2 regions of the Clostridium cylindrosporum DSM 605 genome follow, and region 1 is predicted to be linked to the other one. Evidence: riboswitches for the same ligand, from Rfam matches in the RefSeq annotation. Region 1 holds a riboswitch; the other holds the start of a gene.
What was found. Region 1 has a riboswitch for thiamine pyrophosphate ahead of thiD (bifunctional hydroxymethylpyrimidine kinase/phosphomethylpyrimidine kinase). Riboswitches for the same ligand answer to the same signal wherever they lie in the genome.

Region 1 (12,265 bases):
TTGAGCTTATTTTTTTACCTAAAAATAGGAGAGGAATATGGAAAGCAAAGGATTAAAAAAAGAGATTAGTTTATTCGTAGCTACGATGCTTGTGTGTGGAAACATGATAGGCTCAGGTGTATTTATGCTTCCAGCTACACTGGCACAATTATCAGGACCACTTGCTACATTAATTGCTTGGGTTCTTACAGCAGGGGGTTCAATACTTATAGCAATTTCATTTGCTAATTTAGGTTCAAAGTATCCACAAACAGGTGGTGCATATCAGTATACTAAAGTAGCATTTGGGGACTTTACAGGATTCTTATGTGCATGGCTTTATTGGAATGGTTCTTGGATTGGAAATGCTGCTATAGTAGTTGCGCTTACAAGTTATAGCGCTGCATTAATACCAGCATTAAATAACCCATTATATTCAATAATTTATTCAAGTGCGGTATTATGGATTTTTACTATTATTAACATTGTAAATGTAAAGCAAGCAGGAAAGTTCCAGGCATTTGCTACTGCATTTAAAATTTGTTTCTTTGGACTATTTGTTATTATAGCATTCTTTAGTTTTGACTCAAGTAACTTTACACCATTAATGCCAGCTGGTAAGGGATTAAGTACAATTCCACTTGCAGCTACTTCAACATTATGGGCATTTGTTGGTTTAGAAAGCGCTGCCGTAACAGCAGGAGAAATTAAAAACCCAGAGAAAAATGTAAGAAAAAGTACAATTTACGGTATTATTATAACAGCTGTGATTTATATGTTAATCAGTGTTGTAAGTATTGGGGCAATGCCAAACGATCAGCTAGCAAAGAGTACAGCACCATTTACAGATATATTATCATTAACACTTGGTAGCTCCATTGGAAAACCTCTTACAATAGCAATTGTTATATGTATTTTAGGAACAACAATGGGTTGGTTATTATCTACAGCTCGTGTAGCCTTTGCTGCAGGAGAAGATGGAGTATTCCCTAAGTTTTTCGGGAAGCTACATTCAAAGTATAATACTCCTACTAACTCATTAATTATTGGATCAGTTCTTGTAAACATACTACTTGTTATGAATTATCAAAAGAGTATGGTTGCAGCCTTTACGTTTATAACTATACTAGCAACATTATCATTTTTACCTATTTACCTATTAACAGCTGCTGCAGAAATGTTCTTAATGTTTAATGGTAAGGAAAAGTTTGATATTAAGATATTTATAAAGAAAGCAATTGTTCCATTATTAGCATTTGTTTATACTATATGGACTATATATGGATCAGGCGCTGAGATAGTTATGTGGGGCTTCATTTTAATGTTAGTTGGAATACCATTTTATGTATATAACTATCATAAAAATAAATGTGGTGAAAATTAATATTTACTAAATAGTACTTTTTAAAAGGTCTTAATGAAACGTATGTTTTCATTAAGACCTTTTTATATTTATATTAATTAACATAAATATAAAAATACTTTTTGAAAAATCAATTAATTGGGATATAATTAAAGCATAAATTAAATAATTTGCTAGGGGTGCCAAAATGGCTGAGAGATAATTTATCAACCCTTGTACCTGATCTGGATAATACCAGCGTAGGAAAGCTACTTGAATTTATAGGATTCATTAACATATGTTAAATTCATATATGTTTAGTGTATTTTATATGTGCATACATTTGCAGCTATATCCAAGCTAGGATTATAGCTGCTTTTTATTTTGAAGGGAGGATTAAAATGAGTAATTATAAAATTCCGACTTTAACTATTGCAGGATCAGACTCTTCAGGAGGAGCTGGAGTGCAAGCAGACCTTAAAACATTTAGCGCTATTGGAACATATGGAATGAGTGTCATTACCGCAATAACAGCCCAAAATACTCAGGGAGTGTTCTTGGTTGAGGAATTATCAAATGAAATAATAAGGAAACAAATAGAAGTGGTATGTGAGGATATACCTCCAGTTGCGGTTAAAATAGGAATGGTTTCAAGTCCTGAAATAATACTTGAAATAGTTGAATCACTTAAAAAATACAAACCTAAATATCTAGTTGTTGACCCAGTTATGATATCTAAAAGTGGATATTACCTTCTTAAAGTGGAAGCAAAACAAAATCTAGTAAAATATCTTATTCCAGAGGCATTTATAGTTACACCAAATGTATTAGAGGCTGAAGAAATAACAGGAGTAAAAATAAACTCATTAGATGATATGAAAGAAGCTGGGGAAGCAATTCTTAAAATGGGACCTAAATATGTTCTTATGAAGGGGGGACACCTACAAGGAGATGCAGTTGACCTTTTAATAGGAGAGGATATCATAGAAAGATTTACTTCTGAAAGACTAGATAGGAAAAACACCCATGGTACAGGATGCACATTATCATCAGCAATAGCATCATATTTAGCCCTTGGATATTCTATAGAAAAGGCTGTAGGGCTTAGTAAGGACTATATAACTGAAGCGATAAAGAGAAGTTTTGATATAGGACATGGTGTTGGACCTGTACATCATTTTCATAACTTTGAGAGATAGATGTTTTAAAAGGGGGAATTACAATGTTTCAATTAATAAATAAGGTGAAGGAGATAAATCCACTAGTTCTTCATTATACAAATGAGGTAACAATAAATGATTGTGCTAATATTACACTTGCAATTGGTGCTAGTCCTTTAATGAGTTATTCATATGAAGAGGTAGAAGAAATAGTAAGTATATCAAACTCTGTTGTAATAAATATAGGAACTATGAATTCATCACATCTGGATTTATTTGTTAAAGCAGGAATAGCTGCAAATAAGTATAATAAGCCAGTGATTCTTGATCCAGTAGGTGTATTTGCAACAAAAACAAGAAGTGAATTTACAAGTAGATTATTAAATGAAGTTAAGTTTGATGTTATTAAGGGAAATATATCTGAAATAAAGCATATCGGTGGCTTTGATGTTAGAGGAAAAGGTGTTGATTCTTTTGATAATGAAGAAGATATTTCAGATATAATAAAAAAAGTTTCAAAAAAGCTTGAATGTGTAGTAGTTGCTACTGGGAAAGTGGATCTTATTACAAATGGGGAAAAGGTAATTAAAATACTTAATGGAACAAGTAAACTTAAAAGCATTACTGGAACTGGATGCATGAGCGCCAGCTTAATAGGAAGTTATTTAGGAGCATCAAAGGATGTATTAGGCTGTGCAGCTATGGGAGTTATTACTATGTCTTTAAGTGGTGAGATAGCAGATACTGAAAATCCATCCATAGGAAGTTTTAAAGAAAGTCTAATGAATAGTGTATATGATTTAACAGAAGATAAATTAAAAGAACTTAGTAAAATAGATGAGTAGCGAAAGGTTAAGAGTATAAAATGAAATATTTTAATCTATATTTAGTAACAGACTCTAGTATATTAAATGGGAGAGATTTTTATAATTGTATAGAAGAGGCACTAAAAGGTGGAGTAACTACACTACAACTTAGAGAGAAGGATGCATCAGGTAAAGAATTTCTAGAGAAGGCCATTAAGCTTCGAGAGTTAACTAATAGATACAATGTTAAGTTCATAATAAATGATAGAGTAGATATAGCGCTTATTTGCAGTGCTGATGGTGTACATATTGGACAAAGTGATTTGCCAGCAAATGAAGTTAGAAAGCTTATTGGAGAAGATAAGTTACTAGGTGTTTCAGCTAGAACCCTAGAGGAGGCAATAGAGGCTGAAGAAAACGGTGCAGACTATGTAGGTGTAGGTGCTGTATTTGGCACTAAAACAAAAAAGGATGCAAAGGATGTTTCCCTTGAAACTTTAGAGTCAATAAAAAGCAATGTAAATATACCTATTGTCGCTATAGGCGGTTTAACTTTAAATAATATTGATATTTTAAAGCCTTACGATATTGAAGGATATGCAGTAATATCAGCTATATTAGGGGCGGCTAATATTAAAAGTGAATGTCAAGCTTGGATAAAAAAATTAGATAATTGATTATAAGGTAGGGTGATTATAAACTTATAAGTTTAAAACACTCTACTTTTGATTTTTGATATATTATAATTGTAGTAAGGTAAATAGTATATTAATTATAAAATATTGTATTAAGTAGTAGGGGGATAAATTGAGTAGATTTAAAAAAATAATATATGTGACAGTAGGAATTATATCATTAATACTTGGGTTTATAGGAATAGTACTACCTATACTGCCTACAACACCATTTTTACTTCTTTCATCCTTTTGTTTTGTTAGAGGATCAGAAAAGATAAACATTTGGTTTAAAGGTAGTAAAATCTATAAGAAGCATTTAGAAGAATTTATAAGAGAAAAGTCAATGACACTTAAAAGAAAGATAATAATATTAATATTTGCAGATACTATGATTATAGTATCAATGTTATTGGTAAATAAGCCTGTAGTAACATTGATACTTTTACTTGTTATAATAGTAAAGTTATATTACTTTATATTCAAGATAAAAACTATTAAATTAGAAAATAATTAAGCCTATTTAAAGCCACATTTTATGTGGCTTTTTTTATTATTTCTAGAATACCTGTTTGATTAAATTATATAGATTTTTAAAAAATTAACAAAATTTCACTTGATATTTTTTGAAAAAGGTATATATTATATATTATACTGACTACTCAGTACAAAAACTAAATAAGGAAGGTGAGGATATGAATTTTCTACAAGTAGCAGGTAAGGACATAAAAAGTATTTTACAAAACAGAATAATAAGAGTGTCAGTAATAGCAATAATAGTTGTTCCACTTTTATATTCTTTACTATATTTAGATGCTTTTTGGGATCCTTACAGCAGATTAAATGAAATGCCAGTTGCAGTTGTAAACTTAGACAAGGGAGCAAAACTAGATGGAGATACTGTAAACTATGGTAAGGATATGATTAATGACCTTAAAGATAATACAGATGTAGGCTGGAGATTTACGGGAGAAAAAGATGCAGATCAAGGAGTTGCAGGAAATAAATATTATGCTAAATTTGTAATACCTGAAGACTTCTCACAAAAGATTATTTCTGCAAAGGAAGGAAAACCTCAAGTAGCTAATTTAAAATTAGTATGTAATGAAAAGAAAAATTACTTAGCTTCTCAAATTAGCGCAAAGGTTGAGGAAGAATTAAAAAGAAATATTATTGAAAGTGTTACAGATAATTATGTAACTGGATCATTTGATAAACTGTACGATGTAAAGGATGGACTTACTAGTGCAGCAGATGGAAGTGGGAAGTTATATGATGGAATAAGTAAGTTAAATGACAAAACACCTCAGCTTTCAGATGGTGTTAATAAATTACAAGATGGATCAAATAAACTATATGATGGACAGTTAAAGCTAAATTTAGCAATATCACAAGTTAGTGATGGACTAGGACAAATGAATAATAAGATACCAATGCTAAACACAGGGGTAGATAAGTTATATGATGGTTCAAATGAATTGAAAAATGGTTTAGAGTCTGCAGGAAGTGGATCAAATAAGCTTTCACAAGGTAGTAAAAAGCTTTACGATTCATTTAATGCAAGTATTTATCCAGTAGTGAATCAACTTAAAGAAGGTGCTGATCAATTAAATAGTGCTTTATCAGGAAGTTCTAAAGGAAAAACAGAGGGCTTAGAAGGTGCATCATCAGCTCTTAAAGATGGAGGAGAAAAAATATCAAAGTCTTCAAATGAACTTTTAAATGGATATGGTAAAGTTAAAAGCGGAGTTGATGATTTAATAAGTGGTGTATCAACTTCATCTAAGGTAATGAATTCAGTATCAGAGGATCTTCAAAGGGCTATAGAAACTGGAGATAAAAAAGATATAGAATCGGCACTTCAAAAGCTACAAGCATATAATGAAGCTAATAAAGATGCTAAGGTAAAGCTTGAAAAATTAAAGCAAGGAACAGAAAGTTTAAGTTCAAGTTTTAATGAATATAATAATGGTGTTCAAAACTACACAGATAAGGTAAGCCAGTATGCTGATGCAACAACAAAGCTCGCAGGCAATTTAGGTGCTATAAGCTCTGGTGTGAGTAAAATAAGTACAGGGCTTGATGCTCTTGAGGCAGGACTTAATGAGAAAAATCCAGGTTCTTTTGGAAGTGGATTAAAGGCTGTTTCAGATAATATGACTACATTAAACAGCGGAATAAGTAAGCTGAATAATGGTGCAGGTCAAATTAATGGAGGGCTTAAAGAACTGAAAGGAAGTTCTGTGCAACTTACTGAAGGGGTAGGTGCACTATATAATGGATCTAAACAAATGATGACAGGGTCAGGGGTATTACTTGATGGACAAACTAAATTAAACTCAGGTGTAAGTGAACTAGGTAGCAAAATTCCAGAATTAAAGGATGGAGTAGGAAAGCTTTATGACGGTTCTAAGGAGCTTTCAGATAAGCTAAAGGATGGTTCAAATGAAATTAAATCTGGACTTGTAAATTCATCAAAAACAATGGGAGAATTTGTTTCAAAACCTGTTGAAGTAGTAAAGGCACCTACTAATAAAGTAGCAAATTACGGAACAGGATTTGCCCCATATTTTATGTCTCTATCACTTTGGGTAGGAGCAATTATGATGTTCTTTGTAATATCATCAAAGACAGATGATGATTTAAACACATCTAAGTTTAATAAGGTTTTTGGTAAGTTCTTATCATTTGGATTTGTAGGTATTATGCAGGCACTTTTACTTGGATTTGCATTATTAAAATTAGGATTAAAGCCAACAAACTTATTTGCGTATTTTGGAGTTCTAATATTTTTCTCACTAGTATTTGTTTCAATTGTACAATGTTTAATATCCCTATTTGGAGATGCAGGAAGATTATTAAGTATAGTACTTCTAATATTACAGTTAACTTCATGTTCTGGAACATACCCAATAGAGGTATTGCCAAACATATTTAAGGCATTACACCCTTATATGCCATTTACCTATAGCGTTGAAATATTAAGGGAAGTAATTTCTGCAACTACAATAGATTATTCCTTGATTGGAAAGGATGCCCTAATACTAGGAATAATTATGCTTGTATTCTTAACAATAACTATTGTATTCAAAAATGTAGGTGAAAGACTACAAGAAGTTATAGAAGGAAGAAAGCATTCTGTTGGGAAGGTAAGTGAAGAATTAAATACTAAATAGTTAAATAATACTCTTACTAATAAACCCTAGGATTATACCCTAGGGTTTATTTTTCAAGTAGATTTAAATTTGCTTTTAGGAGGAAGAGAGAATGTATAATGAAAAAATATATAATTCTAGAGATTTAAGGGATTTTCTCAATAATCAATGTAAGTATGAAATTAATATTTCAAAGACACAGAAACAAATACTTGATTCTGCGATAAAAGTATTTTCCCAAAAAGGGTTTCGAGGAAGTAGAATAAGCGATATTGCTAGAGAGGCGAATGTGTCTGAGGGAACCATTTTTAATTACTATAAATCTAAAAAGGATCTACTGTTTGGTCTACTTGTTCCAATAAGTATAGATTTTTTAACTCCTTTTCTTGAATTACACTATGAAAAAAATAAGCTTGAAAGTTGTGGAGAAAATTTATGTAATGAAATGAGTAGACTGTTAGTATATAGATTGAAAATTATTAGCTGTAATTATCCTTTACTTAAAACAATTTTAGTGGAGGCTATGTACTTTGAAGAATTATTTGAGATCTTAAAGGAGGAAATATTTCCGAAATTAACGAAATTAATAGATAGGTTTGTGGAAGGAAATATAGAAAATAATAATTTTAGAAATATAGATAAAAGCCTTATTTCAAGAAGTATTATTAGCTCATTAATTGGGTTTATTATTTTCAATGACCTAGTTTCAGAGTATTTGGTATGGGAAAATAAGGAGGAGGAAATGAGAAAGATGATTGATGTAGTTCTTTATGGAATTGCCAAAGAAAATATATAAAATATTTTGAAAGAAGGAATGAACATGGAAAAAGAAAGTGTTGTTAGTATTTCAAATCTCCAGGTTTCATATGATAAAAATATTATTTTAGATAATATCAGCTTAGAGATTCCAAAGGGGGAAATCATAGGACTACTTGGCCCATCAGGATCTGGTAAAACCACTTTAATAAAAAGTATAATGGGAATGGTAAAGGCATCTCAAGGTGAAGTTGTGGTACTAGGATATAAAATTCCCTCACTTGAGGTTGTACAAAGTATTGGATATATGGCACAAAGCGATGCATTGTATGATGATTTAAGTGCACTTGATAATATATTGTTTTTTGCTGAGTTATATGGAATAAAAGGAAAGATAGCTAAGGAAAGAGCTGATGAGGTTCTAGAGCTCGTTGATCTAATTAATAATAAGAAAAAGTTAGTTAAAAATTTTTCAGGGGGAATGAAAAGAAGACTATCCCTTGCAATATCATTACTTCACAATCCAATACTATTAATACTTGATGAACCAACAGTAGGAATAGACCCTTTACTTAGAAAAAACTTTTGGAATGAGTTTAAAAGAATTAAATCCCTTGGGGGAACAATTATTGTTACTACACATGTAATGGATGAAGCCTATAACTGTGACAGACTATCCTTGATAAGAGATGGAAAAATTATAGCTGATGGTAGTCCTAAGGAGTTAATGAAAATATCTAATGCAGATAATATTGATGAAGCATTTTTATATTTTAGTACTTCAAGGGAGGAAATATAGTATGAGAAGCTTTACTGTTGCAAAAAGAATAATAAAACAAATAAAAGGAGATAAACGTTCACTTGGACTTTTGATTGTTGCCCCAATCTTTGTTATATTTTTATTAAATGTAATATTGAATTCCTCACTAAGTAGACCGAAATTAGAAATTATTAACTTACCTTCAAAGGTAAAATCAGAACTTGAAAAAAAGGCTGATATAGTTGCTGTAAAGGATAGATACTTATCATTTAATAAACTTAAAAATAGAGAGATAGATGGAATTGTAGAATTTGCAAATGGGGGTTTAAAGGTTAGTTTAGAGGGTTCAGAAACAGATATAAATGGAGTAGTTAAAAAAAGCATACTAGAGTCAACTTCAAATTATACTAAAGAAATAGTTTCTGATGTAATGAAGTACTCAAAGCTTAAAATTAAACCAATAGAAATTGAATTTCAGTATATTAACGGAAATGAAAATATGTCATTATTTGATTCTATTGCACCTATGATGATGGGATTCTTTATATTCTTTTTTGTATTCCTAATGGCTGGAATAGCTTTTCTAAGAGAAAGGATAAGTGGAACACTAGATAGGCTCCTTGCAACACCTATAAAAAGAATAGAAATAGTATTTGGATACTTTTGGGGCTTTGGATTTTTTGTTTTAATTCAAACCCTTGTTATACAACTATTTATGATATATGGATTAAACCTAATTATAGAAGGCAGTTTCCTTTCTATATTAATAGTAAATGTTCTTTTAGCAGCTGTATCCTTGTCACTTGGAACATTTTTATCCGCATTTGCTAAAAATGAATTTCAGCTTATACAGTTTATTCCAATAGTAATTGTTCCACAAATACTATTCTGCGGATTATTCTCCTTAAGGGAAGCTCCTTTATGGGTGAGTATACTATCGAAGGTATTTCCATTAACTTATGGTGCTGATGCCTTAAGAAGTATAGCTATAAGAGGAGCAAGTTTAAAGGATATATATCTAGATATAGTTGTTTTAATTGGGTATACGTTAGTCTTTATTATATTAAATTCCTTAGTACTTAAAAAATATAGAAGAATATAGCAAGTAAGTCATAAATAAATTAATTAAAGGGTATAGAGTTTTTTCTATACCTTTTTTATTTACAAGTATTACTGCTATAGCTTCATAAATGCTATTATAATTAGGAGAAGTCCACTAATCCACGATAGGTTTAAACTTATCTTTTCATTAATTTTTCGGCCTATAAAGCTACCAAGTATCAGTACAATTGTATTAAATATAAAAGATAATATTATAACTTCAATATAGTTAATACCAACTAAGGCAGCTCCAAAGCCAATAGCCATTCCATCAAGGGAACAAGCTAATGCAATAGAAAAGGCTTCTTTTACACCTACAATTTTCGTTTTATTCCTATCTAAACACTCCTTAGCGACAGACATATCAATATTAAATTTCACATCAAAAATATTAAATGTATAGTTTCTAGAGTTAATTGATTTTCTTCTAAGATATGATTTTAATATGCTTTCAAATAATCTTAAAGAACCTATTAGAAATAAAATAGAAAAACAGATAGCTAAGGTTATGGAAGGGGTTAGTATCCTGCTTATAATAGAACCTAAGAATAAGGATATACCAAGAACTAAGGAGGATACAAGTGTAATTATATTTATCGACTTTATAGGCAGTTTAATATTGTTTGTACCGTATCCAAAGCTTACAACAAATGAGTCAACACATAAAAGGGAAACAAGAAGAATAGATTCGAGCATTTTCATTTCACTCCTTTAAATATTTTATTAATCTATTTTATTAAGAAATATGTAAAGTGTTACAGTTACGTCAACACATTGTTAGCAATATCTCAACAAAATAGATGAATTAGTAGAACTTATATCTTATGTAACTCATATATTTAATTAAGATTAAAACTTTAAGGCTATAAGGAGTGGATAAAGTGGAGGATAGAAATGATAATGGGAAGTTAGGTACTATTTTGAAGAGTTTATTAGAAGAAAATTCATTATCAATTGGTAAGCTAAGTATTAAAACTGAAATTGATAAAGCTACTATATCTAGAATAATAAATAATAAGCAGAAAGCTAATATGAATCACTTAGATAGGTTTTCAAAGGCACTTAATATTTCTTTAGAAGTCCTTTTGCAAGCTGCTGGATACAATTTATCTAAGGTGGATAATAAGATTTGTATGAGGGATAAAGGAACTTACTGTTTTGATGAAAATTATGATGAATTGGAATCCCTATTAAAGATGATAGAACTACCAGAGAATAGTGAACTTAAAAAGACTATATCCTTTGAACTTAAAAAATATGAGGAATATGCAAAAACTACTGAGGGTAAAAATATTATATATGAAAACTTTGAGAAAAAATTAACTAATCTTAATGGAAGTGGTGCATTTCTAGAGAAGTTAACGCATATGTATCAAAGATTTTGTTCCAAGAATACTTCTTTAAGAGAAATTATATTAACAGGAAGTGCGCTTTTATACTTTATAACTTCAACAGATGTCCTGCCTGATTTTATAGTTCCTATTGGTTTTTTAGACGATTTTATCGCTATGAAAATAGTACTTAATTCTATGGATAGTATAGAAGATAAATAATAAATAGAGTTGTAGTGTTATATATTTTAGATTTATTAGGAATAATAACATTAGAGTATATTATGTTTTAAAGGAGAAATAGCGATAATGAATGATAATGTTAAAGTGATTCCCTTAGGTGGACTAGGAGAAATAGGGAAAAATATGACAGTTATTGAATATAAAAATGAAATTATTGTAATTGATTGTGGTGTTGCTTTTCCAGATGAGGAGATGTATGGTGTAGACCTTATAATACCTGATGTAAGTTACTTACTTGATAACAAGGATAAGGTTAAAGGATTTTTTATAACACATGGACATGAGGATCATATTGGTGCATTACCATATATTTTAAAACAGATTAATGTTCCTGTATATGGAACAAAACTGGCACTTGGATTAATAAAAACAAAACTTAAAGAACATGAAATGCTTGATGTAGCAAAGTTATATGATGTTAAAGTTTCAGACACTGTAAATTTAGAATTTTTAAGTGTTGAGTTTATAAGAAATACACATAGTATTGCTGATTCTTGCTCATTAGCTATTCATACACCAGTAGGAGTAATACTACACACAGGGGATTTTAAGGTGGATTATACTCCAATTGATGGCTTAGTTATGGACTTTGATAGAATTTCAGCCCTTGGTAGGGAAGGAGTACTGCTTCTTATGGCAGACAGTACTAACGTAGAGAGAAAGGGATATACAATATCAGAAAGGAAAATTGGTGAAACACTAAGTAGGATTTTTTCTAAGGCAGAGGGTAGAGTTATAGTTGCTACATTTGCATCCAACATCCATAGAATGCAGCAAATTATTGATGCTTCAATTAAGTATGGAAGAAAAGTTGCATTTAATGGTAGGAGTATGGAAAATATATCTAATGTAGCAATTGAACTTGGTTATTTACATCTTCCAGAGGAATATAAGTTAGATATAGACGAACTAACAGATCATAAAAGCGAAGAAGTAACAATAATAACCACAGGAAGCC
Region 2 (22,073 bases), on a different contig from region 1:
TATAAATATAGGATATGTAGAAGAGATTAATAGAATGACGGAAATAACAGAAATTCCAAGGGCTCCAATATTCATCAAAGGGATTGTAAACCTAAGAGGGAATGTAATACCTGCACTTGACCTTAGAAAGTTATTTAGTCTTGAAGAAAAAGAGATAACAGATGCTACAAGAATAATAATAGTTGATATAGATAATAGAAGAACTGGAATTATAGTAGATGCTGTTTCAGAGGTTTTAAGATTTGAAAAAAGCCTTATAGAGGAGCCTTCAAGTATACTTAGTAGCGGAGTAGATGCGGAGTATATTGATGGTGTTGGAAAACTAGACGAAGGAAAGAGAATGGTATTAATACTTAATCTTTTTAAGGTTCTAAACTTTAATAAATAATATTTAAAATAAGAAACATATAAAATGTGAGAATACTGAAAACTAAAATGTTTAAGGTATTTTCACATTTATCTATAAAAAGGGTGGGAACATTGTTAAGTAAAATTAAAGTATTATTAGTAGATGATTCAGCATTAATGAGAAGAGTTATTAAAGAAATATTGATAACAGATAGTGAAATAGAAATTGTTGGGGCGGCTAGAGATGGCGAAGATGCAGTGCAGAAGGTTAGAGAATTAAGGCCAGACGTTGTTACAATGGATATTAACATGCCGGTTATGGATGGATTAACATCTATGCAATATATTTTAAATGATTTTCCTGATATACCAGTTATTATATTAAGCTCCTTAACTACAGCGGGGGCTTTAACAACATTTGAAGCATTAGAACTAGGAGCCTTTGATTATATTGGAAAGCCATCTGGAACTGTATCTGCGGATTTACATATTATTGGTAGGGAAATAATACAAAAGGTAAAAGCAGCTTATAAAAGTTCAAGAAAAAATAGATTGAAAAGAAAGATTCATGAGTCTAAAAGAACTATAGTTGAAACTGTAAGTTGTTTAGAAAAAAGTAATCCTAGGAATAGTGTATCTAAGGTTGTAGTTATTGGAATTTCTACTGGAGGACCTAATACATTAATGGAAATAGTTCCTCATATACCTAGTAACCTTAAGGCGTCAATAATTATTGTACAGCATATGCCACCTACATTTACGAGCACCTTTGCAAAGAGAATTGATTCTGCAAGTCCATTTAGATTTAAGGAAGCTGAAGCAGGTGATGCTATTGTTGATGGACAAGGATTTGTTGTTCCTGGAGGGTATCATTTTATATCTAGGGAAAATAAATATAAAGGTGGTCATATAGTAAGGCTAACAGAGGAGCCGAAAACACTTTTTATACCATCCGTTAACATAGTTATGGAGTCTGCACTTGAATGCTTCGGAGCTAAAAAGACCATTGGAGTGATTATGACAGGCATGGGGGATGATGGAGCAGATGCAATGGTTAAAATAAGAAAAGCAGGTGGAGTTACAATAGCTCAAGATGAAAAAACATCAACTATTTTTGGGATGCCTAAGGAAGCTATAGAAAGAGGGGGAGCTGGAATTGTAGTTCCTTCATATAGAATTCCACAGGAAATAATTAGAGCAGTAAATAATTAAATATAAGGTGAAGGATACAATTTCCTAGGTTTATGGCGATAAAAGAACAGAAAATAATAATTAGAAGATTAGCTAATGTGTTTACTGAGCTATTACTAGATTGGAAGTGTAAATATGAAATTAGATGATGTCCTTTACAAGAAATATACCGACTTAATCTACAGCAAGACAGGTCTTTCATATGAACTTAATAAAAAGTACTTTGTTGAAAAAAGAATAGAAAACTGTATGGAGGATATAAATATTAGTGATTTTTTAGAGTATTATCACTTTATAAGATTTTCTCCAAATGAAAAAGAATTTTATAAATTAATTAATGAATTAACTGTAAATGAAACATACTTTTTTAGAGACTTTCCACAGCTAAGAAATTTTGCAGAGGATGTACTTCCTATTATAGTTAAGGAAAAGGAAAGAAAAAAAGATTATAGTATAAAAATATGGAGTGCTGCATGTGCAACAGGAGAGGAAGCCTATACACTTGCAATAATTTTGCTTGAAATGCTTGATAAGCCAGAGGTTTGGGATATTAAAATTATTGCTTCAGATATAAATAATAAGGTTCTTGATGCTGCTAAAAAAGGCATATATGATGATAGGGCAATGAGGGAAATGCCACAGGAATATTTAGTTAAGTATTTTACAGTGAAAGGTGATAGATACCATATTGATTTAAAGGTTAAAAAGTATGTAGAGTTTAAAAGGTTAAATTTGTTTAACTCAGATGAAATATTTAAAATAGGTAATTGTGATTTTATATTTTGCAGAAATGTACTTATATATTTTAGTACTGAATCAAGAAAAAAGGTAGTGGAAGCCCTTTACCATAGTTTAAGTCCTGGGGGATTTATTTTTCTTGGTCATTCTGAATCAATTGCTAGAATTTCATCTAGCTATAAAGCACAAAAAATTGGAGATACTATTGTTTATTCAAAACAATTACATAAATAATAGTATAAATTAGTACTACAATAGAAGAACTTGTTGGAAAAGGGCGTGTATAAAATGACTTATATTTTTGAAAACAGGGACTTAGACATATTAAATTCATATATAGAGGAAGCAGTAGAATACTTAGATGCCTTAGAAGAAGGATTACTTAACCTTGAAGCAAACACAGAAAAAAGTGAAGAAATAATAAATGACGTATTTAGAATGGTTCACAGTATAAAGGGAGGCTCATCCTTTCTAGGGCTTGTATGTATTACGAAGTTAAGTCATTCAATTGAAAATACATTAGATAGTTTAAGAAAGAAAAAAATCCAAATTAGTAGAAATATAATTGATAATCTAATAGAGGGAATAGACTTGCTTGGAGGACTTATATATGATATTAGATCTAAAATTAAAGATATAGATGATAGTAAGTCAGAGGACAATTTCCAAGTTGTATTAGATAATGAAGATAAAGTAGATGAGCTTATAACAAAAATTCAGGAAATTGTTGATATTAATAAAAATCCTAAGGACATAGGTGAATTAACTATAGAATCTAATAATCTAACTTCAGATGATAATAATGAAATAAGTGATAAAAGTACTACCAATCTCCATGATGAAAATTCTGTTGATATTTTGGAATCTGATGAATTTAAAAATACGGTTTTAAAAGAGATTAAGGATCAGTTTGTTGAGGAAACTTTCGAGCATTTAGAAAGAATCGAAAGTGAGTACTTAGTTAAACTTGATAAAGACAGTGATGATAGTGATGCTATGAATAATATGTTTAGAAGTATACATAGCACCAAGGGAGGAATTGGGGTACTGTTAAGTGTTTTAACAGCGGTAAACCCTATCTTATCTATTGCAAAAAATATATCCCAAGTAACCCATTCATTTGAGTCTTTACTTGTGATGTTTAGAGATAAATTAATTATATTTACAAAGGAAATGGTAGATTTAAGTTATGAGGTTGTTGATTACTTAAAGGCCTGCGTTAGTATTATTAATAATAATGAGTCAACTAATTTACCTAAGGATTCAATTTTAAGTAAGATAAATAAAATCCTAGAGCAAGGATTAGAATCATCAGATAAAAGAGATTTAAGTGAAGAATCTACAAAAAACGAAGTAGTAAACAATGTAGCAAGTGATAATTTAAAAAGAGATACTAGCTTACAGAGTATAAGAGTTAATCAGGATAAGATAGATAATATGATGAATATGATTGGGGAGTTAATGATAACCAAAAATTCATTTATGCATCTAGCTAAAAAGTTAAGTATAGAATATGACATTCCAGAACTTGCTAAGGAAGTTAAGGAAATTGGAGGCTCAGTTAATAGAATATCCGATGAACTTCAAAATGCTATTATGTCAATTCGAATGATAGAAATAAAAAATGTATTTCAGAAAATGCCAAGGATTATCAGAGATGTTTCTCAGGTTAGTAATAAAAAGATTAATTTAATAACAGAGGGAGAAACAACAGAAATAGACAAAACAATCATTGAACAAATAAGTGATCCACTTGTTCATATAATAAGAAATTCAGCTGACCATGGTATTGAAAGTTCAGAAAAGAGAAGAAGTAAAGGAAAGAATGAAATAGGAACAATATTTTTAAGAGCATACAACAAAAACAAATACGTTTATATTGAAGTAGAGGATGATGGTAAGGGAATAGACCATGAGGAAATAAAGCAAAAAGCTATTGAAAAAGGTTTTGTTAGTGTTAGTGATGCAAACAAGTTAAGCAAAAGTCAAATACTTAGTTTGATATTTATACCTGGATTTAGTACCGCAAAAAAGGTAACAGAAATATCAGGTAGAGGGGTAGGTATGGACGTTGTTAAAAGTAATATTACAAGTATTAGTGGAACTATAAGTATTGATAGCGAGGTAGATAAGGGAACTAAAATAACAATAAAACTACCTTTAACCTTAGCTATTTCTAGAGGGCTTTTAGTTGGAAGTCAAGGTCAGACTTATATAATACCTATCGAAAACGTAGTTGAAACTGTAAAAATTAATAATAATAATATTTATGAATTTGGGAAAAAGCACTTTACTCATCTTCGAGGAGATGTAATTGGTATAGAGTGGTTAAGTAGGATTTTAAATATTGGACAAGGTTCAGTTGTAAATGAAGAATTGAACATAGTTATAATTTCTAACGGAGTAGATAAAGTTGGAATTGTAGTAGACAAGTTAGTTAGTGAACAGGAATTTGTAATAAAGCCATTAATAGATTATCTTGCTAACATTCCTGGTATTTCAGGTTCAACGATTTTAGGAGATGGACAAGTAGTACTTATACTAAATGCTGGGGACATTATGAAAATGGCAGCATATTAAAAGAACTTGTATGTTTATATAAAGCAATTAATAAAAAATAAGTTACAAAAAGGGGATTATATATGGAAAGTAATAGAATTTTAATAGTAGATGATTCTCCAATGATACATAGCATAATAAAGAGAGCATTAGAACCTAATGGATTTGTGGTGTGTGGATGTGCTAAAAATGGAAAGCAAGGTATAGAACAGTTTAATGAATTAAATCCAGATTTAATTACAATGGATATAACTATGCCTATTATGGATGGACTTTGTGCATCTAGGGAAATAATGAATATTAATCCTAATGCAAATATACTTATGCTTAGTGCAATGGGAGATGAAGAGGTAATGAGTGAAGCAAAGGGAATAGGGGTAAAACATTTTTTAAAGAAGCCTTTTAAAGAAGATGAAATGCTTGAAGCTGTAAGAAATATTTTAAAGGGGTAAAAAAGTGATGGATAGAAAATTAATAGAAGCTTTTACGGTTAATATACTTGAAATTTTTGATCAAATGATTGGAATTAAAATTGAAGCTGAAAAGGAAATTAATGAGGACTCTGATAGCATAGTATCATATGGAGTTTCAAGTATTGTTTCATATACTGGGGAGCTAAAGGGAAGACTTCTTTTAGATATGGAGGCAAATCTTGCTATAAGTATTGCAAAATGTATTACAGGAGAAGAGTTTAGTGATGAAAGAGAAGATATGGTATTAGCCTCAGTTTCAGAATTAAATAACATAATAGCGGGTAGTGCAATAACTCAACTAAATAATGATTTAAAACTTAAGTTGAGACTTGCTCCACCAGTTGTATTTGCGGGAAAAGGTGCAGTGGTTTCTATTCCGAAGATTAACTCCATATCAGAGATGTATATATCACCATATGGTAAACTTAAAATAAACATAGCCTTTGAAGGAGGGCTAGATTAATGGATGTAAAGAATATTAATCCTTTTTTAGACTCATTAAAAGGCATACTTGAACAGTTTGGTGTAACGGATATTAAGGTTGCGGATTTATCTAGAAAAGAAAAAATGCTTGTAGAAAAGGAAGTTAGCGCTATTATCGGGATAGTAGGTGACTTAAAGGGAAATGTATCCTATTGTATGTCAGAGGATACTGCAAAAAAGGTTATTTCAGCTATGATGATGGGGATGTGTATTGAAGAGATAGATGAGATAGGAAGAAGTGCAGTAGGGGAACTTACTAATATGATTACAGGAAATGCAATTACTAGTATGTGTGAAAATGGTCGTAGTATAGATATAACTACACCATCTATGGTATTTGGTAGAGATATGTATTTTATTATTAGTACAGTTGATACAATAAGTGTAATTATGGATACATCAATTGGAGAATTTGAAGTAAATATAGGCTTAGAGATTTAGATTACATGCAGGAATATAAATAATTATATTCTTAGGGCAAAACACCCCTTTGACAGAAATGTCAAAGGGGTGTTTTAATATATATTTTCTTTGGTTAGATAGAGAATGAATTAATTCTTTGAAAATATTATTATAAGTTTGGGTAAAGTTTATAAATAATTCTGAAGTAATGTACGATAAATGTATAAATTAGCATATATTACAGAATATTGAAAATAAAATAATATATTATTAAAGAAATTCTCTAAGAAAGTTTTTCATCTAAAGGTATTTATGCACCATTCAGTGAGGTTAGGTGTAAAATATATTATAGGAAATTATTTGAATAATTAAAGTGAGTTTTATTTGTAATATGTGTATGTGAAAAGTAGGAGGAATATATGGATATAAAAAATATTGATCCATTTTTAGATTCTATGAAAAGTGTACTTGGGCAGTTTGGTATAACAGATATTAAGGTTTCAGGGATTAAGAAAAAAGAGGAAATGTTTGTAGGTAAGGAAGTAACATCTATAATAGGGCTTATAGGAGATTTAAAGGGGAATGTATCCTACTGTATGTCTGAGGATACAGCTAAAAAGGTTATATCCGCTATGATGATGGGAATGTCTATTGATGAGATAGATGAGATGGGAAGAAGTGCAGTAAGTGAACTTACTAATATGATTACAGGTAATGCAGCAACGATTATGGGTGAGAATGGATGCAGTGTAGATATATCAACACCTTCAATGATATTTGGAAAAGATGTACATCTTATGATAAGTAAAAATGAAGTAATTAGTGTTAATATGGATACATCTATTGGAGAATTTGAAGTAAACATTGGTCTTAAGGTTTAAAATATAACTTTCTAAAAAAGGTCTGTGACCTCTTTATAGATAATTTCTACAAAGAGGATTCACAGACTATTTTTATGATAGAGATTTTATTTAACTAATTAAATTCTATCCTTAGACTTGTTATAAACATCTAGTAATTGTTCAGTAGGTGCACTATAAGGTTTCGCCCATTCTTTTTTTACTATTAGTTCTGTAAGAGCAGAATGCCCTCCTAGAACTTGTGTTAGGTTTCCTAGATATATTGCTCTAAGTTCTGGAGTAGTAGAAGTCATACCAGCACTTAGGTATGCTCCTGCACCAGCAGAAGCACTAGCTATCATACTAGTTGCTATAACATCATCAGTTATTTCCATAGTATCTTTAATTCTATTTGTAATGAAAGAAGCCATATTATAGTACCTCCTTTGTAAATGTAACTTGGTTTTCGTTAATGAATTGTTGGATTCCATTTATTCTACACTCTGTTGCAAGGATACCAGCTTCAGCTTGTCTTTTAAGGTCATCGTCTTTGATTAATGCTTGCATAGCCTTAGCAACTGTTAGTCCGTCATTTTCCATCTTAAGTAGTCCAGATAGTGATAGTACTTCAGCTTCAGTAAGTCTTCTCATATAATTCACCTCTAATTTCATTATTAATATTTACAACACTCTTAGTATGTGAAATAAAGGTCAAATTATGTCGTGTAATAATTATAATAATAGGAACTTATTTGTAATTATATGATTATCCTTGGAATTGCTAAAAGACAAGGGAATGGTTAATAATAAGTTTTAGTGGAAATATATAATAAGGTATTCTGAGTATACATGCTAAAATATAATATAAATATAATTATTAAATGGAGGAGTGAATATGCAGAGTTTAGATAATACATATAAAAAACGATGGTCAATTCTATTTATATTAGTAGTTCTACCATTTATGGCATCCTTAGATGCAAGTATAGTAAATGTAGCACTTCCTATTATGGCGAAAAAGCTTTCTGTAGGAATGGCGTCAATTGGCTGGGTTGTAACAAGTTATTTGATTGTAATTTCAGCTACGATTATAATTTTTGGAAGACTCGGTGATATTAAGGGAAAGACAACGATGTTTAACTTTGGTATTTGTTTGTTTACTATTGGTTCACTTCTTTGTGGCATTTCAAGTTCAATATCATTTTTAGTATTTTCAAGAATAGTTCAAGGTATTGGTGCAGCAGCAGCAATGGCGAATAATCAAGGAATAATAACTGAAATTTTTCCAGCTAATGAAAGAGGAAGGGCACTTGGTATATCTGCTACCTTTGTTGCTATAGGAAGTATGGTAGGCTCGCCTTTAGGAGGATTTATTGTTTCCTTTCTAAGTTGGCATTATATATTCTTAATAAATGTTCCTGTTGGGATAATAACATTTTTACTTGCTATTAAAATTCTTCCAAAGATGCAAAGAAAGCTTGATGAAAAACTTGATATAAAAGGAGCATTATTATTTGCAATTGTTATAGTTGTATTATTCTTCTCTATAATGAAGGGAGAACAGCTAGGATATGATAATCCAATTATTATTGCAGGATTTGTTGTTGTAATAATATCTAGTATTATCTATGTTAAATTTGAAAAGAAAACTAGTAATCCATTAATTGAATTAGAAATATTTAAGAATAAGTTATTCTCTATAAGTTTGTTTTGTGCATTTACTTCATATATAGCCATTATATGTGTAAATATAGTTCAGCCTTTTTATCTTCAAGATGTATTAAAATTTTCACCTGCATCTACAGGACTTATTATGTTTATATCTCCAATAATTGTTTCACTAATAGCTCCTATAAGTGGCTATATTTCAGATAAGGTAGGATCTGAGTCTATATCCTGTCTAGGTTTATTTTTAACAACTACAGCATTAGTTTTAATGAGTATGTTAAATGAAAGTTCAAGTTTAGTAACTATAATAATCTATATTTCAGTATTATCAATTGGAAATGGATTATTCCAATCACCTAATAACTCCTTAGTAATGTCTATGGTACCAAAGAATAAACTTGGAATTGCAGGAAGTATTAATGCATTAGTTAGAAACCTAGGTATGGTTTTTGGTGCATCAATTGCCACCGCACTTCTTTATAGTAGAATGAGTCATAAAATAGGCTATAAAGTGGCGGATTATATTAAGGGAAGGGAAGATGTATTCATATATGGAATGAGATTTGTATATATGACAACAGCAGTTATATGCTTCATTGGAGTAGTATTTACTGCATATAGGTTATATAAAAAAAGGCATAGAAATTTATCCAATAGTTAGACCTTTGCTTCGAGACTTAATCTATAATTAAATTCTATATTGTTAATGAAAAATTAATATCCAGAAAAAGAATTAAATGTCAATATATTTATATATTGACATTTAATTTTTGCGTTAGTATCATAGAAGTTAAATCATATAAAGTACCTTGGAATAATAGGAAATATTTTACATGATTTAATTCTATTTAAAGGAGGATAATTATGAAGAAACTAGACATTAAAACTATGGTTGCCATAGGTATAGGGGCAGCTCTATTTTTCGTACTTGGAAGATTTGTTGCTATTCCAAGTCCTATACCAGATACAAGCATCAATATCCAATATGCTGTTTTAGGACTATTTGCATTATTATTTGGACCTATTGCAGGTTTTTTAATTGGTATAATTGGGCATACACTGGTAGACCTCTCCTGGGGTGCACCATGGTGGAGTTGGATACTAGCATCAGGAATATTTGGTTTAGTTGTTGGATTAGGAAAGAATATTATTGATCTAGAAACAAAAAGTCTTGGACTAAAGGGAATTATTGCTTTTAATTTATCTCAAATATGTGGACATGCTGTAGCTTGGATGTTAGTTGCACCTGGACTTGATATTCTTATATATGGTGAACCAATAGATAAGGTATTTGCACAGGGAGCCTTTGCAGGATTATCAAATACTGCAACTACTGCAATTATAGGGACTATACTTTTAGTAGCCTTTTCAAAGACAAAGGTGAAAAAGGGAAGTTTACACATTGAACAATAAGCCTATAGCCCTAAGATAATATTTTTTATCTATTAATCAAAGAGCATAATTAGGAGATATTAAATGAAGAAACCAATAATAGAATTTAAAGACTTTACTTTTAAGTATTTATCACAGGCTGAACCAACATTACGTAATATTGACCTAACTATATATGAAGGTGAAAAAGTATTAATAGCTGGGGCTTCAGGTAGTGGTAAGAGTACACTTGCACATTGTATAAATGGACTTATACCTCATAGTTATAAAGGAGATATGAGTGGAGTTTTTAGAATTAATGGAAATGATACTAAAAACATGACTTTGTTCGATATTAGTAAAGATGTAGGTACAGTACTTCAGGATACCGATGGGCAGTTCATTGGCTTAACAGTTGGGGAGGACATTGCATTTACCCTTGAAAATGACCTTATAGATAGAGACGAGTTAATAGGTAAAACAAAGGTTACTGCAAAAATAGTTAGTATGGAGGATTACCTAGAGGTTTCTCCACATGATTTATCAGGGGGTCAAAAGCAAAGAGTATCTATGGCAGGGGTTATAGTAGGAGATGTAAAGATTCTATTATTTGATGAACCTCTTGCAAGTCTAGACCCAGCTACTGGGAAGAAAACAATTGAACTCATTGATGAGATAATGAAACAAAGAAGCTCTACTGTAGTTATTATAGAGCATAGACTTGAAGAAGTATTATATAAAGAAGTAGACCGTATTATACTTTTGGAAAATGGAATTATTAAAGCTGATATGTCACCAGATGAACTTTTATCAAGTTGCTTCTTAGTTAATGCTGGAATAAGGGAACCTTTATATCTATCTGCATTAAAGTATGCAGGGTGCCCAATTACTAAGGATATAAATCCAAGTGGAATAGATTCTATTAGTATAGATGATGATAACAAGAAAAAGGTTCAAAATTGGTGCTACGGTGTACAATTATCTGAAAGTCCAAGAAAAGATAAAGTCTTACTAGAACTTAAGGATATATCATTTAACTATAACATGGATAAGAATATATTAAAGCAAATAAGCTTTAAGGTGCATAAAGGTGAAATGCTAGGTATTGTAGGATGTAACGGTGCTGGGAAAAGTACACTTGCAAAGGTTATATGTGGCTTTGAGTCTAACTTTACTGGAGAAATACACCTAAATGATAATGATATATCAAATGAGGACATTAAAGAGAAGGCAAAGCATATAGGATATGTAATGCAAAACCCTAATCAAATGATTTCTAAAAGCATGATATTTGATGAGGTTGCACTTGTGCTTTATGCACAGGGAATTAGTGAAGAGGAAGTAAAGAAAAGGGTAGAGGATACATTAAAGGTCTGTGGTTTATATGAATTCCGTAATTGGCCTATTTCAGCCCTTAGTTTTGGACAGAAGAAAAGAGTTACTATAGCTAGTATATTAGTAACAAATCCCGAGATTATTATATTAGATGAACCTACAGCAGGTCAGGATTTTCGTCATTATACAGAGTTTATGGAATTTTTGAAAAGACTAAATTCTGAGGGGGTTACGGTTATTATGATTACACATGATATGCACCTTATGCTTGAATATATATCAAGGGTTTTGGTTTTTTCAGATGGTGAGATTATAGCCGACAATACACCTGTAGAAATTCTAACTAATCATGAGATTATAGAAAAAGCTAATTTAAAGGAAACTTCACTATTTAATCTAGCAGAGAAATGTAATATATCAGATCCTAAGGAATTTATAAAGAAGTTCATACATTATGATAGGCAGGTGAGAGGGTAATGGCAGGTAGTGTAACACTTTCCTATATAAAAAAAGATTCAATTATTCATAATCTTACAGGTGCTACAAAGTTAGTTTTTTTCCTGCTTTGGAGCATAGCTGCAATGTTTACCTATGATACCCCTGTACTTCTAAGTATGTTTATAATTAGTTTGGTACTTTTTAGAGTTTCCAAGATTAAGTTTAAGGAAGTTAAAGTTGCTTTAACATTTATGGCTGTTTTAATAATCATGAATATAATTGCAATATATATATTCTCCCCTGAACATGGTGTCAAGGTATATGGAACAAGGCATGAGGTTTTACACATTATTGGGAATTATACTATTACACTAGAACAATTATTTTATATGTTTAACTTTATGTTAAAGTATCTTGCGGTAATCCCTGTGGCATTATTATTTATTTTAGCAACAGACCCTAGTGAATTTGCATCAAGTTTAAATAGAATAGGTGTAAGTTATAAGGTAGGGTATGCAGTTGCTATAGCATTAAGATATATTCCAGACATACAAAAAGATTACTACAATATATCTAAGGCCCAGCAGGCTAAGGGAGTAGAACTTAGTAAAAAGGATAAGTTTCATAGAAGGCTTAAAAATTCAGCAACAATACTACTTCCTTTAATAATATCAAGTATAAATAGAATAGATGTAATATCTAATGCAATGCAGCTAAGAGGGTTTGGAAAGAATAAGAAGCGTACATGGTATGCTGAGAAACCCCTTAGAAAGCTTGATATTATTACACTAATTATTGTTATTATAGTACTCATATTATCATTTATAGTAACTTTTTATGATGGAAATAGATTTTATAATCCTTTTGTTAAGTAAATATATTATTTTGAGGATGGAGGAATTCAAATAAGAGTTCCTCCATTCTTATTCTTTTAAATTGCAGTGTTTTACTATATTAAAGATAAATTCAATGATACATATAGCGAATATAAAGCCTAAAGCTTTAAATAGTTCATGTTAAAAGATTGTCATAAACACTTTTCCTCTATAATTAAGTATACGATAATATAAGTGAAATTGATTTAAGCAATATGCTTTAGGAGGATTTACAAATGAAGAACAATAATCCTAAGACATCGATTTATGCCTCGATGGCTTTATACATAGTATTATATTATCTTTGGATAACATTTTTTAATGAAAACTTATATTTTAATTTTATATCTAATATATTTCAAACTATTCCTCTTTTAGTTGCAGCAGCATGTCTTATATATACTTATAAAAAAGAATGCAGTAAAAAGAGTTACTTCTGGCTTATTCTCTCAATAGGTTCTATAGTAAACCTTATGGGGCAAGTGGTAGTGGATTACTATGAGATGATTTTGGGGGTAAAAGTACCTACTGCAGGATGGGAACATTTTTTCTGGACATTATCAGCAGTGATATTTTTAATTTCCCTAGTTTATAAGTTTCATAATAAAATAAATAAATATCCTACCCTGCTATTAATACTAGACACTATGACAGTAGTATGTATAGCAGTTGCTTTAACCTGGGTTTATGTAATATTACCTAATATTATTAAAGTAGAAGTTACGAACTTTTTAGATTTAACCTTCTATATTATATATCCTGTAGTGGATATTGGGATTTTATTTATATTAACCTGTTATCTATTCTTAAAGGACCTACGTGATGAAAAGAAAAGTATGTCTATGATTGCAGCAGCTTTCTTTGTTCTGCTTATTGCTAATTCAGCCTATTGCTATCTACAGACAACTGGGAGTTATTTTACAGGAAGTCGTATAGACCCTTTATGGTCGATGTTTGCATTTTTATTAAGTAGTGCAGGGTTAAAGTTTAGGAAAGAATCAGGGAATGAATATATATCTGAAAATCAAACAATAGAATATAATAAAGTATTCAGATTCATGTTTTTTTTACCAGGAATGAGTGTGATATTACTATTTGTTTTACTTTTTATAAAAGAAGATATAGTAGTGTGGATTTGCTCCGGTATAAGTATAATCCTAATTAATATACGACAAGTAACAATAAATCTTCAAAACAAAGCTTTAATTAAAAAGCTAAAAGCACTAAATGAAACCTTGGAAACAAAGGTAGTAGAGAGGACAGAGGAACTTTTTCATTTGGCATTTTATGATTATTTAACTAATTTGCCTAATAGAAGATTTTTCGAAAATAGACTTCGAAGCTTAATGAATTCTAATAGAAAAGATAATAGTATGATAGCGGTAATGTTTATAGACTTAGATAGATTCAAATATGTTAACGATACATTTGGTCATTCCTGTGGTGATTTACTTCTTCAGATTGCTGCAAAACGTATAGAGGATAGTGTTGATAGAAGGGGAATTGTTTGTAGGCAAGGTGGAGATGAGTTTGCGATTATAATTAATGGTGTAGAGGATAAGATAGATGTTAAAAACACTGCTAATAAAATAATTAGTGATTTAAGCAGATGTATGGATTTAAATGGACATTGTTTACATATTACATGTAGTATTGGAATTGCCATTTATCCAATTGATGGTAATGATTATGAGAGTATAATTAAGCATGCAGATGCGGCAATGTATCACTCTAAGGAGAAAGGAAAAAACACATATAGCCTTTATTGTGATAAAATGGATAAGGAAAGTGTTGTTTAGCTCCTGTGAATAATATACCATATATTCCATTATATATACAAAAAATATTACAGTTTTGTCCTATATATCCGATATATTTATAGGGTATACATAATAAGTAAAGTATAATAATGGATATATGATAAATTTTTATCTTACTATGGTTAAATTTGTTGATAAAACTTTATAAGTTTTATATAATAAAATTAAAATTCTACACAATATGTATATAGTTACGTGATAAAATATAGGAAGTTACAAAAGGGTTACAAGTTTTTAAGGGGGAAATTACACATGTTAAAGATTAAGAAGTTAATACCTATGGCTGCAATAATGATAATGTTAACTTGCTCCAGCGTATTTGCAAGTGGGGTTAGTTTAATTAATAAAACTGCTACTATTACTGTTGGGGGATTAAATGTTAGAAAAACTCCAAAGATTGAAAGTGGAAATGTAATATCCACAGTTTCTAAGGGAGCTAACTTTCAAATAGTAGGTCAGCAAAGTGGATGGTATAAGATAAAGCTAAGTAGTAATAAGTACGGATGGGTTAGCTCAAAGTATGTTAAGTTAAATAGCCAAGTAAGTAAAGAAGAAGCTGAAAAGGTTAAACGTGATAAAATAGTAAAGCTAGCTAAGGCACAAATTGGAAAGCCTTATGTATGGGGAGCACAAGGTCCTAGGTCTTTTGATTGCTCGGGACTTGTTACATACGTGTATAAAAATGCAGGTGATATTAAGGCTCCTAGAACATCAGCAGAACAATCAAAAATGGGGACAACCGTAAAGCGTTCAAACTTAAAGCCAGGTGATTTAGTATTTTCTAGTACAAATGGCACAGGACGTGTAAGTCATGTTGGTATTTATGTAGGAAGCGGACAAATGATACACGCTCCAAGAGCAGGGTCTGTAGTACAGAAAACTAGTATAAATACAACATACTGGAATAAGGCCTATCTTTGGTCAAAGGATATTATCTAACAGAAATAAGCATTTGAATATAATATTCTAATGTGTTAGAATACATAATGTAAATTATAAATAATGGACAGTTCATTTAGACCATCCTGTCCTTAAAAAAAACTAGGCAAAAATTTTAAGTAAGAATACTTAAGGTTTGTTTATTATACTAGTTTTGTGTAATAAACAAACCTTTTTTATTAGAAAAATAAAAAAATAACAGACAGTTCGTTAGACCATCCTGTCTATAAATAAAACTAGGCAAAAATTTTAAGTGAAATTACTTAAGGTTTATATTTTTGCACTAGTTTAGCAGGAATATAAACCTTTTTTAGTTTAAGGAGAAATAATTATGTTTAAGATAAAAAGTGAAGTAGGATTTGACATGGCACATTATCTATGTGGATATGAAGGAAAGTGTGCAAATATACATGGGCATAGATATAGACTAGTTGCAACATTAAAGTCAGAGACGTTGCAGGAATCTGGACAATGTAGAGGAATGGTTGATGACTTTACAAATTTTAAAAAGGCATTAAAGGAGATTGCAGAGGACTTTGACCATAAGCTTCTTATAGAGGATAATGAAGAAGGGAGAGAGCTTGCTGCAAAGCTAGAGGTGCTTCCAAATAACTTTGACATTGTCTTTGTACCATACAGAACAACAGCTGAGGAAATGTCTAGGGATGTTTTTAATAGACTAAAGTCTAAGGGATTTAAGATTTATGAAGTAGAACTATTTGAAACGCCAACAAATAGCTGCATATATACGGAGGAATAAAAATGTTTAATATAATAGAAAAATTTTTATCTGTTGATGGAGAAGGTCCAACTTCTGGAGAACTTGCTACATTTATAAGATTTTTTAATTGTAATCTAAGATGTTCATGGTGTGATACTACCTATTCATGGGATAGGTATAATATAAGTGAGGTTTTATCAGCTAGAGATATCTATGATTATATAAAGGGAAATGGAGCTAGAAATGTTACATTAACAGGTGGAGAGCCATTAATTCAAGATGGAATTGAAAACCTTCTTGATATGCTTAATAAAGATAGTGATTTAGTAGTTCATATAGAAACTAACGGGTCTATTGATATATTACCTTTTAAGGAAAGGTTTCAAAATATAAGTTTTATAGTTGATTATAAGCTACCTAAAAGCGGAATGACAAATCGCATGAACACAGGAAATCTAAAAAGTGTTGAAATAGATGATGTGTATAAGTTTGTAGTAGGAAGTCGTGAGGATTTAGATGTAGCATATAGCATTATTAAAGAACATGAATTAACATCTAAATGCTTAGTTTACTTTAGCCCTGTTTTAGGGGAGATTGAAATGGAGACAATTGTAGATTTTATGAAGGAGAAGAAGCTTAATGAAGTTAGGCTTCAGGTTCAGCTGCATAAGGTTATATGGGATAAGGATGCTAGAGGAGTATAAACAAAGATCTTGAATCAAGGGAGTTTTTACTCACTTGATTCTTAGAGATTGTTATCCAGGAACAAGTAGTTATCGGATAGAAAGGATAGGAGATATGAATAAGAAAGCGGTAGTTGTATTTAGTGGTGGACAGGATTCTACTACATGTTTGTTTTGGGCACTTAAGGAATTTGATGAGGTAATAGCGGTTACATTTAACTATAACCAAAAACATAGTTTAGAAATAGATTGCGCAAAGGATATTGCAAAGGAACTTGGGGTTGAACATCATATACTTGATATGGAACTTCTTAATCAATTAGCCCCAAATGCACTAACTCGTGATGATATAAAGATAGAAAAAGGTGAGGATGGAGAGCTTCCATCAACCTTTGTTGAAGGGCGAAACATGCTGTTTTTAACATTCGCAGGTGTGTTAGCTAAGGTTAAAGGTGCAAAGCATATAGTAACAGGGGTATGTGAAACAGACTTTAGTGGATATCCTGACTGTAGAGACGTGTTCATAAAGTCCCTAAATGTTACACTAAACCTAGCTATGGACTATGATTTTGTAGTTCATACACCTTTAATGTGGCTAGATAAGGCCCAAACTTGGGAGATGGCGGATAAGTTCGGAAAACTTGACTATGTAAGAGAAAAGACACTTACATGCTACAATGGGATAATAGGGGATGGGTGCAAGGAATGTCCATCTTGCATACTTCGTAACAATGGACTAAATAAATACTTAGAAGATAAGAAGGAGAAATAGTTATGAGTCACAGTGGAAGAAAAGAATCAGAATTAGATAACATAACACTACTTGGAAATCAAGGAACAAAGTATGATTTTGGATATAACCCAGATATACTAGAAGCCTTTGATAATAAGCATCCTAATAACGACTACTTTGTAAAGTTTAATTGTCCAGAGTTTACAAGTCTATGCCCAATAACAGGTCAACCAGATTTTGCAACTATATATATAAGCTATATACCATCAATTAAAATGGTAGAAAGTAAGTCTTTGAAGTTATATCTATTTAGCTTTAGAAACCATGGAGATTTCCATGAGGATTGTATGAATATAATCATGAAGGACCTAATTAAGTTAATGGACCCTAAATATATAGAGGTATGGGGAAAGTTCACTCCAAGGGGAGGAATAAGTATAGACCCATATTGCAACTATGGAAAGCCAGGTACTAAGTATGAGGAAATGGCAAACTACAGACTAATGAATCATGATATGTATCCTGAAAAAGTAGATAATAGATAATACTGTTCCCTAAGGATTATGCCCTTAGGGAACTTTTAGTATATTAGGTAGTTTAACTCCTTGATAAATCTTAGTTTAGGGTATATACTTACCTAGGTAACTATTTTAAGAGGTGAATAAAGTTGGATTTATATGGACATAGAGCAAATCAATTAGCTAGGTATTTTAATAAAAGACTAAATGAGAGGATATCTCCACATGGATTGTACACTTCTCAATGGGGAATCATATTATATTTATACCAAAGGGGAGAGTGTACACAGGTTGAACTGTGTCAATATCTTTGCGTTGAGGCCCCAACTATTACTAGAACATTAAGTAGAATGGAAGAAATGGGCTGGATAATTAGAGGAGAAGGGAAGGATAAAAGGCAAAGGCTTATTAGTTTAACAGATAAGGCCTATGAAATGTTTCCTAAATGGAGTGCAGAATCATATAATCTAGAACAAGAGGCTATGCAAAACATAGATAAAGAAGAATTAGAAATATTTAAAAAGGTTTTACTTCAAATGATGAAAAACCTAGAATAGGGGAGATAACTATGGAAGAAAAAAGTAATGAGATAATAGATGATAACAAGGAAAAGAAGAATAGTGATATAGTTGATACACACAAAGAAACTGCATTGGCATATATAATTAGAGTTATGGTATTTGTAGGAGGAATATTTGTCTTAGCACTAGGTGCTGCAACCTCAATTACAGCGAATCTTGGAGTGGCTACATGGGATGTTCTTCACATAGGACTTTCTAATTTAAGTGGTTTATCTGTAGGTAGATGGGTTCAAATAGTAGGTATAATCATGGTTTTAACTACTTGTATTCTTGAGAGGGAAAAGCCAGCTATAGGAAGTATATTAAATATATTAATAGTTGGTTACTTTCTAAATCTTATACTAGACCTAGGATTTATACCTAATTTTACAGAAATACTACCAAGAAGCATACTTCTACTAATTGGTATTGTTCTCATGGGAACAGGATCAGGAATGTATGTAGCATCTAAGGTAGGGGCAGGACCAAGGGACGGAATGACACTTTATTTATCAAAGAGATTTTCAATTTCTGTTAGACTGGCTAGAACTATACTTGAAATATCAGCTCTAACAATAGGATGGTTAATAGGTGGACCAGTTGCAATAGGTACATTTTTATCAGTACCATTAGTAGGGCCAGTAATGCAAGCATCATTAAGATTTTGGATGAAGCAATTAACTAGGCTTCCTAAGACAAGTAATTAAAAAATATATGGAAAAGTTTTAAAATTTAGATATAATGTATATATAAAACCAAATAACTTGCTAGGGGTGCCAATATGGCTGAGAGGTTTAATACTAACCCTTGTACCTGATCTGGATAATGCCAGCGTAGGAAAGCTTTATGAAATATAATACTAAAGGTATGCATAAATTTAAGCATACTTTCGATTATATTTGTTTTTGTGCACCTTTGCAGCTATTTACCAATTAGGTAGGTAGCTGTTTTTTATTTGTAAAAAGGAGGGTAGCACACTAGATTTAAATTAAAAAACAATAAAAATAAAGGGGATAATAAAATGAAGTTTACTGATTACTTATTTGAAGAAGTAAATGAAATTTGGAATGGATATTTAGAACATCCTTTTGTAAAGGAGATAGGGGAAGGAATACTTAATAGGGAAAAGTTTAAGAACTATCTCATTCAAGACTACCTCTACTTAAAGGAATACATAAAGGTTTATGCAATAGGCATAACTAAAGCAAATGGACTTAAGGAAATGAAGTTTTTCTATGAAGCGATAGAAGGAATCATAGAGGATGAAGCTGCTGTACATATAAAATATCTAAAAGACTTTGGAATAAGCAAGGAGGAAGCTGAAAGATATGATATAGAAATTCCCAACTTAAGCTACACAAGCTATATGCAGTCAGTTGCACTTAAAGGGAACATTAAGGAGATAGCTATGGCTGTTATGCCATGTACATGGAGTTATAACTATATAGGAAAGAAGCTTTATGAAAAGTATAAGAATAATTTAGATAATAATTTTTATAAGCCTTGGATAGAAAGTTACGAGTCTGAAGGTTATACAGAATTTACAAACAAATGGATAGATTACATAAATGAAATATGCAAAGATGTTTCAGGGGAAGAAAAGAAGAATCTATTAGATATATTTATTAAATCAAGTATATACGAAATGGATTTTTGGAACATGGCATATAAAAAGGAGATGTAGCTAAAGGTGACAAGTAGTATATTGAATTTTTCCGATGTTACATTTAAATACAAATCTGAAGAGTTTAATTTAATAGAAAAACTAAATCTAAACATAAATAATGGAGAGTTTGTAAGTATAATAGGTCCAAGTGGATGCGGAAAAAGTACATTGTTTAGACTTATAACAAAGCTTGAAAAGGCTAGTAATGGAGAAATTATAATCAATAATCAAGATGTAGAAGGTAGAAAGGATTCTGTAGGTTATATGCCTCAAAGAGATTTGTTAATTCCATGGAGAACTATCCTTGAAAATGCATGTCTACCTTTAGAAATTAAAGGTGTTCCTAAGAAAGAAGCTATATCAAGAGGTAGGGAATACCTAAAAATATTTAAGCTTGAGGATTGTGAAAACAAGTATCCTAGGGAGCTTTCAGGAGGTATGAGACAAAGAGTATCCTTTTTAAGAACTCTTTTAACAGGATCTAACTTGTTACTACTTGATGAACCATTTAGTGCTTTAGATGCAATTACTAAGGTTACACTACAAGAGTGGCTACAGGAGCAGTGGATTAAACTTAAAAAAACGATAATCTTCATAACACATGACGTAGAAGAAGCGATGTTTTTATCAAGTAGAATATTTGTAGTTACAGATAAACCTATAAGTAAATTAAAAGAAATTGAAATTCCTTTAGACTATCCTAGAAATAGGCATATGTTAGCAAGGGAAGACTTAGTTAAGATTAAGGAACAACTTATAGATGAGTTAAAACAGAAGGTGAAAATATGAGAAAGTACACTCCAGCAATAATACTCACAAGTATTCTTCTAATTATATGGGAAGCAGTAGCTAGGAGTATAAACATAATGTTTATATTGCCATCTCCTACAAGGATACTAGTAAAGATATGGGAACTAAGAGAAATATTATTTACGGTACATTTGTCAGCAAGTTTAACAGTAACGGTTATAGGTCTTTTAATTTCTATATTACTAGGGGTAGGAGTAGCTGTTCTTATGAGTATTAATGAAAATATAAAAAATGCGGTATATCCTATTTTAGTTGCAACACAGACTATACCTATAACTGCATTAGCGCCGCTATTTATACTATGGTTTGGATATACAATATGGAGTAAAGTCTTAGTTGCAACATTAATAACCTTTTTTCCTATAGCAGTAAATGTTTTTGATGGGCTTTCATCTACTAAAAGGGAAATGGAAGAGCTTTTAATAACATACGGTGCTACTAAGAAGGATATTTTCTTAAAGCTAAGGATTCCATCATCTTTACCATACTTCTTTTCAGCCCTTAAAATATCAGTACCATTTGCAGTTATAGGTGCTGCAATAGGGGAATGGCTAGGGTCTCAAAGCGGACTTGGCTATCTTAGTAAAAGAATGATGACACAGCTGGATGGAGCAGGGGTATTTGCACCTATAGTTATATTATCCTTAATAGCTATTATATTTGTAAGTATAGTAAGGGTAATAGAAAGAAAAGTAATAACATGGAGGAATGAGTAGTGAAAAAATTTATAGTACTTGTAATCTTTATTGCATTGCTGTTTACATCTTGTGGGACAAGCAATACAAGTAGTAATAAAGAGAGTGGTAAGAAGTTAGAAGAAGTTAATTTGGTACTAGATTGGTATCCAAATGCTATACATAGTTTTATATATGCTGCAATTGAAAATGGATATTTTGAAGATGA

Region 2: it holds a riboswitch for thiamine pyrophosphate, as region 1 does, so the genes downstream of both, tenA (thiaminase II) here and thiD (bifunctional hydroxymethylpyrimidine kinase/phosphomethylpyrimidine kinase) in region 1, are expected to answer to the same signal.

The regions. Positions count from the first base shown of each region.
Region 1 covers NZ_LFVU01000002.1:94,978-107,242, reverse strand. Annotated here, with positions in the region: gene CLCY_RS01090 (APC family permease) at 38-1,363, shown strand; TPP riboswitch at 1,508-1,605, shown strand; gene thiD (bifunctional hydroxymethylpyrimidine kinase/phosphomethylpyrimidine kinase) at 1,723-2,520, shown strand; gene thiM (hydroxyethylthiazole kinase) at 2,544-3,326, shown strand; gene thiE (thiamine phosphate synthase) at 3,347-3,964, shown strand; gene CLCY_RS01070 (YbaN family protein) at 4,095-4,478, shown strand; gene CLCY_RS01065 (YhgE/Pip domain-containing protein) at 4,657-7,137, shown strand; gene CLCY_RS01060 (TetR/AcrR family transcriptional regulator) at 7,229-7,912, shown strand; gene CLCY_RS01055 (ABC transporter ATP-binding protein) at 7,937-8,671, shown strand; gene CLCY_RS01050 (ABC transporter permease) at 8,673-9,734, shown strand; gene CLCY_RS01045 (manganese efflux pump) at 9,809-10,429, opposite strand; gene CLCY_RS01040 (DUF1232 domain-containing protein) at 10,615-11,286, shown strand; gene CLCY_RS01035 (ribonuclease J) at 11,374-12,265, shown strand, end outside.
Region 2 covers NZ_LFVU01000026.1:287,547-309,619, forward strand. Annotated here, with positions in the region: gene CLCY_RS08270 (chemotaxis protein CheW) at 1-388, shown strand, start outside; gene CLCY_RS08275 (protein-glutamate methylesterase/protein-glutamine glutaminase) at 481-1,560, shown strand; gene CLCY_RS08280 (CheR family methyltransferase) at 1,675-2,511, shown strand; gene CLCY_RS08285 (chemotaxis protein CheA) at 2,566-4,857, shown strand; gene CLCY_RS08290 (response regulator) at 4,920-5,288, shown strand; gene CLCY_RS08295 (chemotaxis protein CheX) at 5,296-5,772, shown strand; gene CLCY_RS08300 (chemotaxis protein CheX) at 5,772-6,233, shown strand; gene CLCY_RS08305 (chemotaxis protein CheX) at 6,614-7,075, shown strand; gene CLCY_RS08310 (spore coat protein) at 7,174-7,464, opposite strand; gene CLCY_RS08315 (hypothetical protein) at 7,466-7,684, opposite strand; gene CLCY_RS08320 (MFS transporter) at 7,929-9,362, shown strand; gene CLCY_RS08325 (ECF-type riboflavin transporter substrate-binding protein) at 9,566-10,114, shown strand; gene CLCY_RS08330 (ABC transporter ATP-binding protein) at 10,178-11,884, shown strand; gene CLCY_RS08335 (energy-coupling factor transporter transmembrane component T family protein) at 11,884-12,720, shown strand; gene CLCY_RS08340 (GGDEF domain-containing protein) at 12,957-14,519, shown strand; gene CLCY_RS08345 (C40 family peptidase) at 14,793-15,479, shown strand; gene CLCY_RS08350 (6-pyruvoyl trahydropterin synthase family protein) at 15,811-16,239, shown strand; gene queE (putative 7-carboxy-7-deazaguanine synthase QueE) at 16,242-16,904, shown strand; gene queC (7-cyano-7-deazaguanine synthase QueC) at 16,999-17,655, shown strand; gene queF (preQ(1) synthase) at 17,658-18,161, shown strand; gene CLCY_RS08370 (MarR family winged helix-turn-helix transcriptional regulator) at 18,284-18,691, shown strand; gene CLCY_RS08375 (YczE/YyaS/YitT family protein) at 18,703-19,401, shown strand; TPP riboswitch at 19,454-19,551, shown strand; gene tenA (thiaminase II) at 19,716-20,378, shown strand; gene CLCY_RS08385 (ABC transporter ATP-binding protein) at 20,385-21,149, shown strand; gene CLCY_RS08390 (ABC transporter permease) at 21,146-21,886, shown strand; gene CLCY_RS08395 (ABC transporter substrate-binding protein) at 21,886-22,073, shown strand, end outside.